2 regions of the Sphaerotilus sp. FB-3 genome follow, and region 1 is predicted to be linked to the other one. Evidence: predicted binding sites of a transcription regulator. Region 1 holds the regulator's gene; the other holds the start of a gene.
The links. Region 1 encodes HrcA, which represses chaperone genes, less so after heat shock. Its sites were predicted from a motif close to TTAGCACTCNNNNNNNNNGAGTGCTAA; they were not measured.
Positions count from the first base shown of each region.

Region 1 (5,721 bases):
GGAACTCGATGACGCCGGCATCGCGGCCGTTGAGCGCCCGCAGCTCGCGCACATAGTGCGGATTGGGCAGCACGCGCAGGTCGAACACCAGGTCGGCATCGCGCGGCACGCCGTGCTTGAACGCGAAGGACTCGAACACCAGCGTCAGCGACGAGTGCGCCGCGCCGACGAGCTGGCGGATCCACGAGCGCAGCTGCGTCGGGCGCAGGTCGCTGGTGTCGATCACGGTGCTGGCCTCGCGCAGGGGGCTGAGCATCTCGCGCTCGCGCTCGATCGCCTCGCCCAGCGCCGAGCGCGACTGGCCGCCCTGGCCGTCGTCCTCGCTGGAGAGCGGATGGCGACGGCGCGTCTCGGAGAAGCGCCGCACCAGCGTCTCGGTGCGCGAGTCCAGGAAGATCATCAGCACCGGCGTGCCTTCGCGGCGCAGCGTGTCGATCATCGGCAGCAGCTTGGGCAGCGAGCTGGCGGTGCGCACGTCGGCGGCAATCGCCAGGCGGCGATGCGGGTTGCGGCCCTCCAGCCGGATCAGCTCGGGCAGCAGCTCCGGGGGCAGGTTGTCGACGCAGAAGTAGCCGGCGTCCTCCAGCGCATTGATCGCCACCGACTTGCCCGAGCCCGAGATGCCCGAGATGAGCACCACCGGTTGCGGTGTCGTGCCGGCGGTGGCGGCGGGCGCGGCGGGCGTGCTGTGCGGATCGGGATCGGGATCGAGTGCGGCTGCGGTCATGTCTCTGGCCTGTGGCTCTGGGCTGGGGTTGTCAGGGAACAGTGTCTTTTGCGGCCGGCAGCAAGGCCGCGGCCAGCATGTCCTGGGCGTGCGCCAGTCCGGCGCCGGAGCCGGACTGGCCGCCGATCATCCGGGCGATCTCGCCGACGCGCTGCGCGCCGGCCACCGGATGGATCTCGCTGCGGGTGCGGCCGTCCGCGCCGACCGCCTTGCTGACCACCAGATGGGTGTCGGCGCAGGCGGCGACCTGGGCCAGATGGGTGACCGCCAGCACCTGGCAGTCCTGTCCGAGCTGGCGCATCAGCCGCCCGACGGTGTCGCCGACCGCGCCGCCGACGCCGGAGTCGATCTCGTCGAAGATCAGCGTGCCTGCGCCCAGGCCGCGTGCCTGACGGCTGCGGCCGGTGGTGACGGCGATGGCCAGCGCCAGCCGCGAGAGTTCGCCGCCGGAGGCGACCTTGGCCAGCGGCCGCGGCGTGCTGCCGGCGTGGCCGGCGACCAGGAACTCGATCGACTCCAGGCCATGCGCCTGCGGCTCGGCCAGCGTCTCCAGCGCGATCGCGAAGCGTCCGCCGGCCATGCCGAGCTGCTGCATCGCGGCGGTCACCGCCTCGGCCAGGCCGGGCGCGGCCGCCTGCCGGCGCGCCGAGACCTGGCGCGCCTGCGCGATGAAGGCCGCCCGCGCGGCCTCGGCCTGGCGCTGCAGCGTCTCGAGATCGGTGGCGGCATCCAGCTCGGCCAGCTCGGCCTGCCACTGCGCCAGCTGCGCGGCCAGATCCGGCGGCGGGCAGCGGAAGCGCCGCGCCAGCCCGATCCAGGCCGACAGGCGCGCATCCAGCTCGGCCAGGCGCTCGGGCTCGAGTTCGGTGCGGCGCAGCAGCGCCTGCAGGCTGCGCGCGGCATCGGCCAGCTGCGCCTGCGCGCCGGCCAGCACCTCGATGACCTCGGCCAGCGCCGGCTCGTAGCCGGCCACCGTCTCCAGCGCCTCGAGCGCGCGTGCGGCCTGGCTGCTGGCCGCCGCTTCGCCCTCATGGACTGCATCGACCGACAGCTGCACCGCGTCCAGGATGGCCTGCGCATGGGCCAGGCGCTGGTGCTCGGCGTTGAGTTCGGGCCATTCGTCCGCGCCCGGCGCCAGACGCTCGACCTCGCCGATCTGCCAGACCAGGCGCTCGCGCTCGCGTTCGCGCTCGGCGCCCAGGCGCTCGGCGGCCTCCAGCCGTGCGAGCTGCTCGCGCCAGCGCTGCCAGGCCAGCAGCATCGGGCCGGTGTCGACCTCGGCATGGTCGTCGAGCCACTGGCGCACCGCCGCCGGCCGGGTCAGGCTCTGCCAGGCGTGCTGGCCGTGAATGTCGACCAGATGCTCGGCCGTCTCGCGCAGCTGCGCGACGGTGGCGGCGCTGCCGTTGATCCACGCGCGGCTCTTGCCCTGCGCGTCGATCGTGCGGCGCAGCAGCAGCGTCGCCGCACCGGCCTCGTCGGCCGCGGCCAGTCCGGCCTCGTCGAGCCAGGCGGCCAGCGCCGGCGGCACCGGCTCGAACTCGGCGGCGATCTCGGCGCGGCTCTCGCCCTCGCGGACCACGCCGGCGTCGCCCCGGCCGCCCAGCACGATCTGCAGCGCGTCGATCAGGATGGACTTGCCTGCGCCCGTCTCTCCGGTCAGCACCGCGAAGCCGGGGCCGAAGTCGACGTCGAGACGGCTGACGATGACGAAGTTGCTCAGGGACAGCCGGCGCAGCATCACTGGCCTCCGTCGCCGGGCAGTGCGCCCTCGTTCCAGTGCAGCTTGCGACGCAGCGTCGCGTAGTAGTTCCATCCGCGCGGATGCAGGAAGCGCACGCGGTGGTCGGAGCGCCGCACGGTGATGCGGTCGCCGATGAGCAGGCTGGCCAGCGATTGCATGTCGAAATTGACGGAAGGCTCGCGTGCCGAGACGATCTCGATGCTGATGCGACCGTTGTCGGGCACGACGATGGGGCGGTTGGAGAGCATGTGCGGCGCGATCGGCACGATCAGCCAGCCGGCCACGCCCGGGTGCAGGATCGGGCCGCCGGCCGACAGCGCATAGGCGGTCGATCCGGTCGGCGAGGAGATGATCAGGCCGTCGGCGCGGAAGTTGGCGACGAACTGGTCGTCGACCTCCACGCGCAGCTCGACCATCGAGGTGGTGCCGCTGCGCAGCACCACGTCGTTCATCGCCACCGCCTCGTAGATCGACTCGCCGTCGCGCAGCACGCCGCCTTCGAGCATCGCGCGGTGCTCTTCCTCGTAGTCGCCGGCGACGATGGCCTTGAGCGCGTGCAGCACCTGCGCCACCGGAATGTCGGTGATGAAGCCCAGCCGGCCCTGGTTGACGCCGACCATCGGCACGCCGTAGCGCGCCAGCGTGCGCGCGATGCCCAGCATGGTGCCGTCGCCGCCGACGACGATGGCGATGTCGCAGGTCTGGCCGAGTTCGTCGGGCGTCAGCGCCGGATAGCCGGCCAGGCCGGTGTTGTGCGCGGTCTCGATCTCGACCGAGACCTCCAGGCCGCGCCGGGTCAGCAGGTGGGCGATTTCCTCGAGCAGCGGCCGCATGCCCCGGGCCTGGTACTTGCCGATGAGCGCGGCATGACGGAATCGGCTGATCATGGGCACAAATTACACCACAGCACTTTGACAGTCCGCGTCGCGCCCCCATCGTCATGAACGTCGGCGTTCCTCGCGCGCCTCCACCCTACAATCGGTTTCACCATGATGGATGACCGTTCGAAGCTGCTGCTGAAGACGCTGGTCGAGCGCTACATCGCCGATGGCCAGCCGGTGGGGTCGCGCACGCTGTCGAAGACCTCCGGGCTGGAGCTGTCGCCGGCGACGATCCGCAATGTCATGGCCGACCTGGAGGAGCTGGGCCTGATCGCCAGCCCGCACACCTCGGCCGGGCGCATCCCGACCGCGCGCGGCTACCGCGTCTTCGTCGACACCATGCTGACGGTGCGACCGGCGCAGCTCTCCTTCGAGGATTCCGCGATCGCGCCGCTGCAGCCCGACCAGCCCCAGCGTGTCATCGCCAGCGCGGCGCATCTGCTGTCCAACCTGTCGCACTTCGTCGGCGTGGTGACCGCGCCGCGCAAGGCCGGCGTGTTCCGCCACATCGAGTTCCTGCGTCTGGCCGAGCGCCGGGTGCTGCTGATCCTGGTCGCAGCCGACGGCGACGTGCAGAACCGGGTGCTGTTCACCGCGCAGGACTACAGCCCGTCGCAGCTGCTCGAGGCCTCCAACTACCTCAACGCGCACTACGCCGGCCTGACGATCGACGAGGTGCGCGAGCGGCTGCAGGGCGAGGTCGACCGCCTGCGCGTGGAGATCGCCACGCTGATGCAGGCCGCGGTGCAGGCCGGCAGCGAGGCCGCCAGCGACGAGGCCGCGCAGGTGGTGGTCTCCGGCGAGCGCAACCTGCTCGAGGTCAGCGACTTCGGCAACGATCTGGGCTCGCTGCGCAAGATGTTCGACCTGTTCGAGCAGAAGACGCAGCTCATGCGCCTGCTCGACGGCTCCAGCCGCGCCGAGGGCGTGCGCATCTACATCGGCGGCGAGAGCGGCGTGGTCCCGATCGAGGACCTGTCGGTGGTCTCCGCGCCCTACGAGGTCGACGGCCAGGTGGTGGGCACGCTGGGCGTCATCGGCCCGACCCGCATGGCCTACGACCGCATGATCCAGATCGTCGACATCACCGCGCGCATGGTCGGGCAGGCGCTGAGCCAGAAGTAATGCACACCGCCTGAAACCGCAAAGCGCTGCCGCAGCCACTACAATCGCGCTCCCACGGGCCTCTAGCTCATGCCTGGTTAGAGCAGCGGACTCATAATCCGTTGGTGCGGGGTTCGACTCCCCGGGGGCCTACCAATGAAATCAAGGGGTTAGCGCGGTGTCGTGCTGACCCCTTGGCGTTTTTGGATTCCATGTAAGGGCGGGTGTAAGGCGTTTTCTTTGATGCCAGCCAGCGCGGGCAGATTGCACCATCGGCGCGACAGCTCAAGCACCGGGACTGGTCTGCGCCGCACCTGCTCGCCAGAACGAGCGGCAGCTCGACTTTCTTCCATCCCTGCAAGAAAGCACCTGTCGGCGCTGGCACGGTGGTCGAGGTGCATCCTTGTTCGCTGGATGTCGCCGACCCTACCCCGGACCTTCCCTGCACCTTCCCTGTGCAGCAGGTGGCACGCTGCCGGCGCCGGTGTGGGTGGCCCCGGTGTCGTCCCACGCAAGAAGACTTGTCCCCGTGCCTTCGGCGGATGACCTGAGGGAGAGAGGGAGGGAGCGAAGGGGCGGGCCTCTTCCCTTACCCGGCGGTGCGCTGGGTTCGGGCGGGTGCCCCTCGCGGTGCCGTGACCATCGGTCGGTCAGTCGGTCGCATCCGGGGTCTGCACGCGGCTCCAGGCGTGCGAGCGGCCGGGTTCAGGGTCTGGGCACCCCTCCACGCGCGTCCCGGCTGGAAGCCTCTGCGCCCCGGCTGGTGTGGTCCTCGCTCTGGCCGGGCGGTACACGCGCAGGCCGAGCCGGGACGCATCCGGGGGCGACAAGTCGTGAAGAGTCCCCCGGCGCATGACGTGCAGACGTGCGCGGGCGAGCGGCGCCGATGGCTGGCGCTGCTCGCGTGCCCGGTCGGTGCCGGGCGGTCGGCGGTGGGGTGTGCCCGGTCAGCGCCGGGTGGGGGTCACGGCAGTGACGTGGTGGCCAGGCTGGCGACGTGCTCGGCGGCCTGGGCCCGCAGCTCGGCGCGGCGGACCGCACGGCGGGTGGCATTGCGCTCTGCCCGCTCACGGGCACGGCGCAGCACGAAGGCGCGGCAGTAGTCGGCGACAGGGGGCAAGGGGCGGGAATCGATGTGCGCAGGCAGGTGCAGAACGGTGCGGCCCGATGCGGGCGCAATGAGGGTGTCAGCCATGACGGCTCCTACTCGACAGGTCTTGAACCTGCCACGCTCCCGACCAAGAGAGGGTGGCAGACCGTGCCGG
Region 1 covers NZ_BQWE01000016.1:279,169-284,889, forward strand. Annotated here, with positions in the region: gene rapZ (RNase adapter RapZ) at 1-727, opposite strand, end outside; gene recN (DNA repair protein RecN) at 759-2,468, opposite strand; gene NFT33_RS09485 (NAD kinase) at 2,468-3,358, opposite strand; gene hrcA (heat-inducible transcriptional repressor HrcA) at 3,461-4,477, shown strand; tRNA gene NFT33_RS09495 (tRNA-Ile) at 4,534-4,612, shown strand; gene NFT33_RS09500 (hypothetical protein) at 5,421-5,651, opposite strand.

Region 2 (5,721 bases), on a different contig from region 1:
TCCCAATCTGCACGAGGACATGATCCTCAAGGGGCGGCGCATCCTGGCGGACCAGATGGAATTCCTGCTGGCGAGCGTGCCGCGACACAGCCGGCTGCACGGCTGAGCACCGAGATTCCCGGGATCCGCATCATGAAAACCGCTTTCCTCGCGGCGGCCGTCGCCGCCTCCCTGCTGCTGGGCGCCTGCAGCACCACCAGCCCCGACGTGATCCGGCCCGGCGACGCGCAGCGGCTGTCGACGGTGCAGGACGCGGTGGTGCTCCATGTGCGGCCGGTGGTCGTCGAGGGCCAGCAGAGCGGCGTCGGCGGCGTCTCCGGCGCGGTGATCGGCGGCATTGCCGGCGGCTCGGTGGGCGGACGGCGCGAGGCGGCGGCGGTCGGCGTGCTCGGCGCGGTGGCCGGTGCGGTGATCGGCAACACCGTCGAGCGCTTCGGCACCCGCGAGGAGGCGGTCGAGATCCTGCTGCAGCTGCCCAGCGGCGAGCGCCGGGCGCTGGTGCAGGCCAAGGCGCAGGAGAGCTTTGCGCCGGGCGAGGCGGTGGTGCTGGTCACCACCGGCGGTCGCACCCGGGTGATGAAGGCGCCGACCGCCGCGACCGCGGCCCAGCCGACGCGCTGAGACCGCGGCCTGCCTTCAGGCGGCTCAGGCCGCGTCGAGCGCCTGCGCCAGGTCGGCGATCAGGTCGTCGATGTGCTCGATGCCGACCGACAGGCGCAGCATGTCCTCGCTGACGCCGGCCTTCTTCAGCTCGGCCGTGTCGAGCTGGCGGTGCGTCGTCGAGGCCGGGTGGGTCGCCAGCGACTTGGCGTCGCCGATGTTGACCAGCCGGGTGAAGAGCTGGAAGGCGTCGAGCACGCGCGCGCCCGCCTCGCGGCCGCCTTCCTTCAGCCCGAAGCTGAGAATGCCCGAGGCGCGCCCGCCCATCTGCGACTGCACCAGCGCATGGTCGGGGTGCTCGGGCAGGCCGGCGTAGTTGACCAAGGCCACCTTCGGGTGATCGTCGAGGAAGCGCGCCACCGCCAGCGCGTTGTCGCAGATGCGGTCCATGCGCAGCGCCAGCGTCTCGATGCCCTGCAGGATCAGGAAGGCGTTCATCGGCGAGATCGCCGCGCCGGTGTTGCGCAGCGGCACCACCCGGGCGCGGGCGATGTAGGCGGCCGCGCCCAGCGCCTCGGTGTAGACCACGCCGTGGTAGCTGACATCGGGCTCGTTCAGGCGCCTGAAGCGTGCCTTGTGCTCGGCCCAGGGGAACCTGCCCGAGTCGACGATCGCGCCGGCGACGCTGTTGCCGTGGCCGCCCATGTACTTGGTCAGCGAGTGCACGACGATGTCGGCACCATGCTCGATCGGGCGGCACAGCGCCGGCGAGGGCACGGTGTTGTCGACGATCAGCGGCACGCCGGCGGCATGCGCCACATCGGCCAGCGCGCGCAGGTCGGTGACGTTGCCGAGCGGATTGCCGACCGACTCGCAGAAGACGGCCTTGGTGCGCTCGTCGATCAGCGCGGCGAAGGAGGCCGGATCGCGCGGGTCGGCGAAGCGCACCGTGATGCCCATCTGCGGGAAGGTGTGCGCGAACAGGTTGTAGGTGCCGCCGTACAGCGTGCTGGCCGAGACGATGTTGTCGCCGGCCTCGGCGATCGTCTGGATCGCGTAGGTGATCGCCGCCATGCCGGAGGCCAGCGCCAGCGCGCCGATGCCGCCCTCGAGCGCGGCCACCCGGGCCTCGAGGATCGACTGGGTCGGATTCATGATCCGGGTGTAGATGTTGCCCTGCACCTTCAGGTCGAACAGGTCGGCGCCATGCTGGGCGCTGTCGAAGGCGTAGGCCACCGTCTGGTACACCGGCACCGCCACCGCCTTGGTGGTCGGGTCGGGCTGGTAGCCGGCGTGAACGGCCAGGGTCTCGAGCTTCATCGGCTTCATCGGCGAGTCTCCTCGTGTCGTGGGGTGGGACGGGACAGATTCGGGCCGGCGATTGTGGGCCGGCGTCTTTTCAGTGACCTTGCTCGGCGTGGAGTTTCTCGTGGATGCGCCGGTTGGTGCGCCAGACGCCCCACAGCACCGCCGGGATCAGCGCGCCGGCGACCAGCTCCGGGCTGATCGGCACGCCGGCGACCTTGACCGCCTTGGCGCCGTAGTAGATCAGGCTCATCACGTAGTACGAGATCGCCGCGATCGACAGCCCCTCCACCGTCATCTGCATGCGCAGCTGCAGGTCCTGGCCGCGGGTGAGCTGCGCCAGCAGCTGCTGGTTCTGCGACTCGGTGGCGATGTCGACGCGGGTGCGCAGCAGCGCGCTGGTGCGCTCGATGCGCTGCGACAGGCCGCTCAGGCGCTGCGCGGTGGCCGCCACCGTCTGGATCGCCGGCGACAGGCGCCGCTGCATGAATTCGCTGATGGTCTGCGTGCCCGAGATCGGCTTCTCGCGCAGCTCCTGGATGCGCTGGCTGACGATGGCGTCATAGGCCTGGGTCGCGGCGAAGCGGTACTGGTTCTCGGCGGTGGCGCGCTCGACCCGCGCGGCCAGCGCCACCAGCGTGTCGAGCAGCTCCTGGTCGGTGGCGGCCTTGTTCTCGAGCCGCGCGGTGATCTCGGCCAGCCGCGACTCGGCCTCGGCCAGCATCGGCGACAGCGCCTTGGCCGCGGGCAGCCCGCGCAGCGCCATCATCCGGTAGGTCTCCAGCTCGAGCAGGCGCTGCGAGATGCGGCCCGCGCGGGTCTCGGTGGTGCGCTCCGGCGCGATCACCAGCATGTGCTCGAAGCCGTCTTCGCGCAGCCGGAACGAGGTGACCGCGATCGAGTGGCCGTAGGTGCCCATGATCGAGGCCACCACGCTGCGGCCGCCCAGCCAGCGCTGGCCGCGCCGGGCGGCTTCCGGCGCATTGGCGATGTCGCCGATGACCATCGCCAGCTTGATCGCGGTGATGGTGCGCCCGGGAATCGCCGCCAGCCAGTCCGGGTCGATCGCCAGCGCGTCCAGCGGCGGGTTCTCGGCCTCCAGGCCGGCGCCCTTGGGCAGCGACTGCACGATCGAGTAGCGGGTGTACTCGCTGTGGCGCTCCCACTTCAGCGTGCAGTTTCCCAGGCGCAGCCGCACGAAATGGTCGTGCAGCACCTCCGGCGGCAGATCCTGCTGGCCCGGCAGCAGGCGCAGGTGCGCCAGCTCCTGCTCGCGGCTGATGCCCTCGTTGAGCACCGCGACATAGACGACCAGCGCCGGCAGGCGGATGCGGGCGGTCGGTCGGGCATGGACCTCGTTGTGCAGCAGCGCGCGCTGCAGGTCGTCGGGCGGCAGCGCGCTGCGCGTGGGGGAGGGCGAGGGCGGAAGAGCGTCGGTCATCGCGGGATCGGAGGGGCGAAGTCGGCAGAAGTGGACGGTCGGGCGCGTACTGCCCCTCGAGCGTAACGGCTTTCCGTGGGGTTTCTGGGGCCTCCCCCTCTTGAAAGCCGCGATCGCGTTCCTATAATCAGTTCCGTTAGCACTCGCCGATGGTGAGTGCTAGTGATCGCGAAGGGCATCGTTCCGCCCTGTCGCATCCCACCTTCTCTGTCCGATCCAAGCTCTGTTTCTAGGAGTCGCCATGAATCTTCGTCCCCTGCACGACCGCGTGATCGTCAAGCGTCTGGAAAACGAGACCAAGACCGCCCTGGGCATCATCATCCCGGACAACGCGGCCGAGAAGCCGGACCAGGGTGAAGTGCTGGCCGTCGGCCCGGGCAAGCGCAACGACAAGGGTGACTTCGTCGCGCTGAACGTGGCTGTCGGCGATCGCGTGCTGTTCGGCAAGTACAGCGGCCAGACCGTCAAGGTCAACGGCGAAGAGCTGCTGGTGATGCGCGAAGAAGACCTCTTCGCCGTGGTCGAGAAGTAAGCCGCCCTCAAGGCGCCTTCTCCCGCACATCTCCCCCCATTCCCAGATTTCAAGTATTCGGAGTTAGAACATGGCTGCAAAAGACGTCATCTTCGGCGCAGACGCGCGTCACCGCATGGTCGAGGGCGTGAACATCCTGGCCAACGCGGTCAAGGTCACCCTGGGCCCCAAGGGCCGCAACGTGGTGCTGGAGCGCTCGTTCGGCGCCCCGACCGTCACCAAGGACGGTGTCTCGGTCGCCAAGGAAATCGAGCTGAAGGACAAGCTGCAGAACATGGGCGCCCAGATGGTCAAGGAAGTCGCTTCCAAGACCTCGGACAACGCCGGTGACGGCACCACCACCGCCACCGTGCTGGCCCAGGCGATCGTGCGCGAAGGCATGAAGTATGTCGCCGCCGGCATGAACCCGATGGACCTGAAGCGCGGCATCGACAAGGCGGTCGCCGCCTTGGTCGTCCAGCTGAAGGCCGCCTCGAAGGCCACCACCACCTCGAAGGAAATCGCCCAGGTCGGCACGATCTCGGCCAACTCCGACGCGGACGTCGGCGGCATCATCGCCGAGGCGATGGACAAGGTCGGCAAGGAAGGCGTCATCACCGTCGAAGACGGCAAGAGCCTGAACAACGAGCTGGACGTCGTCGAAGGCATGCAGTTCGACCGCGGCTACCTGTCGCCGTACTTCATCAACAACCCGGAAAAGCAGGCCGCCCTGCTCGACAACCCGTTCGTGCTGCTGTACGACAAGAAGGTGTCGAACATCCGTGACCTGCTGCCGACGCTGGAGCAGGTTGCCAAGGCCGGCCGTCCGCTGCTGATCATCGCCGAAGACGTCGACGGCGAAGCGCTGGCGACCCTGGTGGTCAACACCATCCGCGGCATCCTGAAGGTCGTCGCCGTCAAGGCCCCGGGCTTCGGCGACCGCCGCAAGGCCATGCTGGAAGACATCGCCATCCTGACCGGCGGCAAGGTCATCGCCGAGGAAGTCGGCATGTCGCTGGAGAAGGTCACGCTGGCTGACCTGGGCCAGGCCAAGCGCGTCGAAGTGGGCAAGGAAAACACCACCATCATCGACGGCGCCGGCACCGCCGACATCATCGAGGCGCGCGTCAAGCAGATCCGCATCCAGATCGAGGAAGCCACCAGCGACTACGACCGCGAGAAGCTGCAGGAGCGCGTCGCCAAGCTGGCCGGCGGTGTTGCCGTCATCAAGGTCGGTGCCGCCACCGAAGTCGAGATGAAGGAGAAGAAGGCCCGCGTGGAAGACGCCCTGCACGCCACCCGCGCTGCGGTGGAAGAAGGCATCGTCGCCGGTGGTGGCGTCGCCCTGCTGCGTGCCCGTCAGGCCGCTGGCGAGATCAAGGGTGACAACGCCGACCAGGACGCCGGCATCAAGCTGGTCCTGAAGGCGATCGAAGCCCCGCTGCGCGAGATCGTCGCCAACGCCGGTGGCGAGCCGAGCGTGGTGGTCAACGCCATCCTGGCCGGTTCGGGCAACTACGGCTTCAACGCCGCCAACGACACCTATGGCGACATGATCGACATGGGCATCCTGGATCCGACCAAGGTCACCCGCACCGCGCTGCAGAACGCCGCGTCCGTCGCCTCGCTGATGCTGACCACCGAGTGCATGGTCGCCGAAGCGCCGAAGGACGATGCTCCGGCCGGTGGCATGCCGGGCGGCATGGGCGGCATGGGCGGCATGGGCATGGACATGTGATCCTGCCGAGCCTGACCTGAGCTCGAATGAAAAGGGTGGCTGTCAAGCCACCCTTTTTTCATTTCTGCAAGCAATTGCGTGTGAAGTCGGGCACGCCGAACGGGTTCATCCCCCGCATCCGGGTGA
Region 2 covers NZ_BQWE01000023.1:570-6,290, forward strand. Annotated here, with positions in the region: gene NFT33_RS11405 (HNH endonuclease) at 1-106, shown strand, start outside; gene NFT33_RS11410 (outer membrane lipoprotein) at 133-621, shown strand; gene NFT33_RS11415 (O-acetylhomoserine aminocarboxypropyltransferase/cysteine synthase family protein) at 646-1,920, opposite strand; gene NFT33_RS11420 (DUF3422 family protein) at 2,000-3,346, opposite strand; gene NFT33_RS11425 (co-chaperone GroES) at 3,588-3,878, shown strand; gene groL (chaperonin GroEL) at 3,949-5,595, shown strand; gene NFT33_RS19410 (pilin) at 5,631-5,721, shown strand, end outside.
Region 2: the regulator HrcA is predicted to act here: its motif matches at 3,483-3,509, upstream of NFT33_RS11425 (co-chaperone GroES).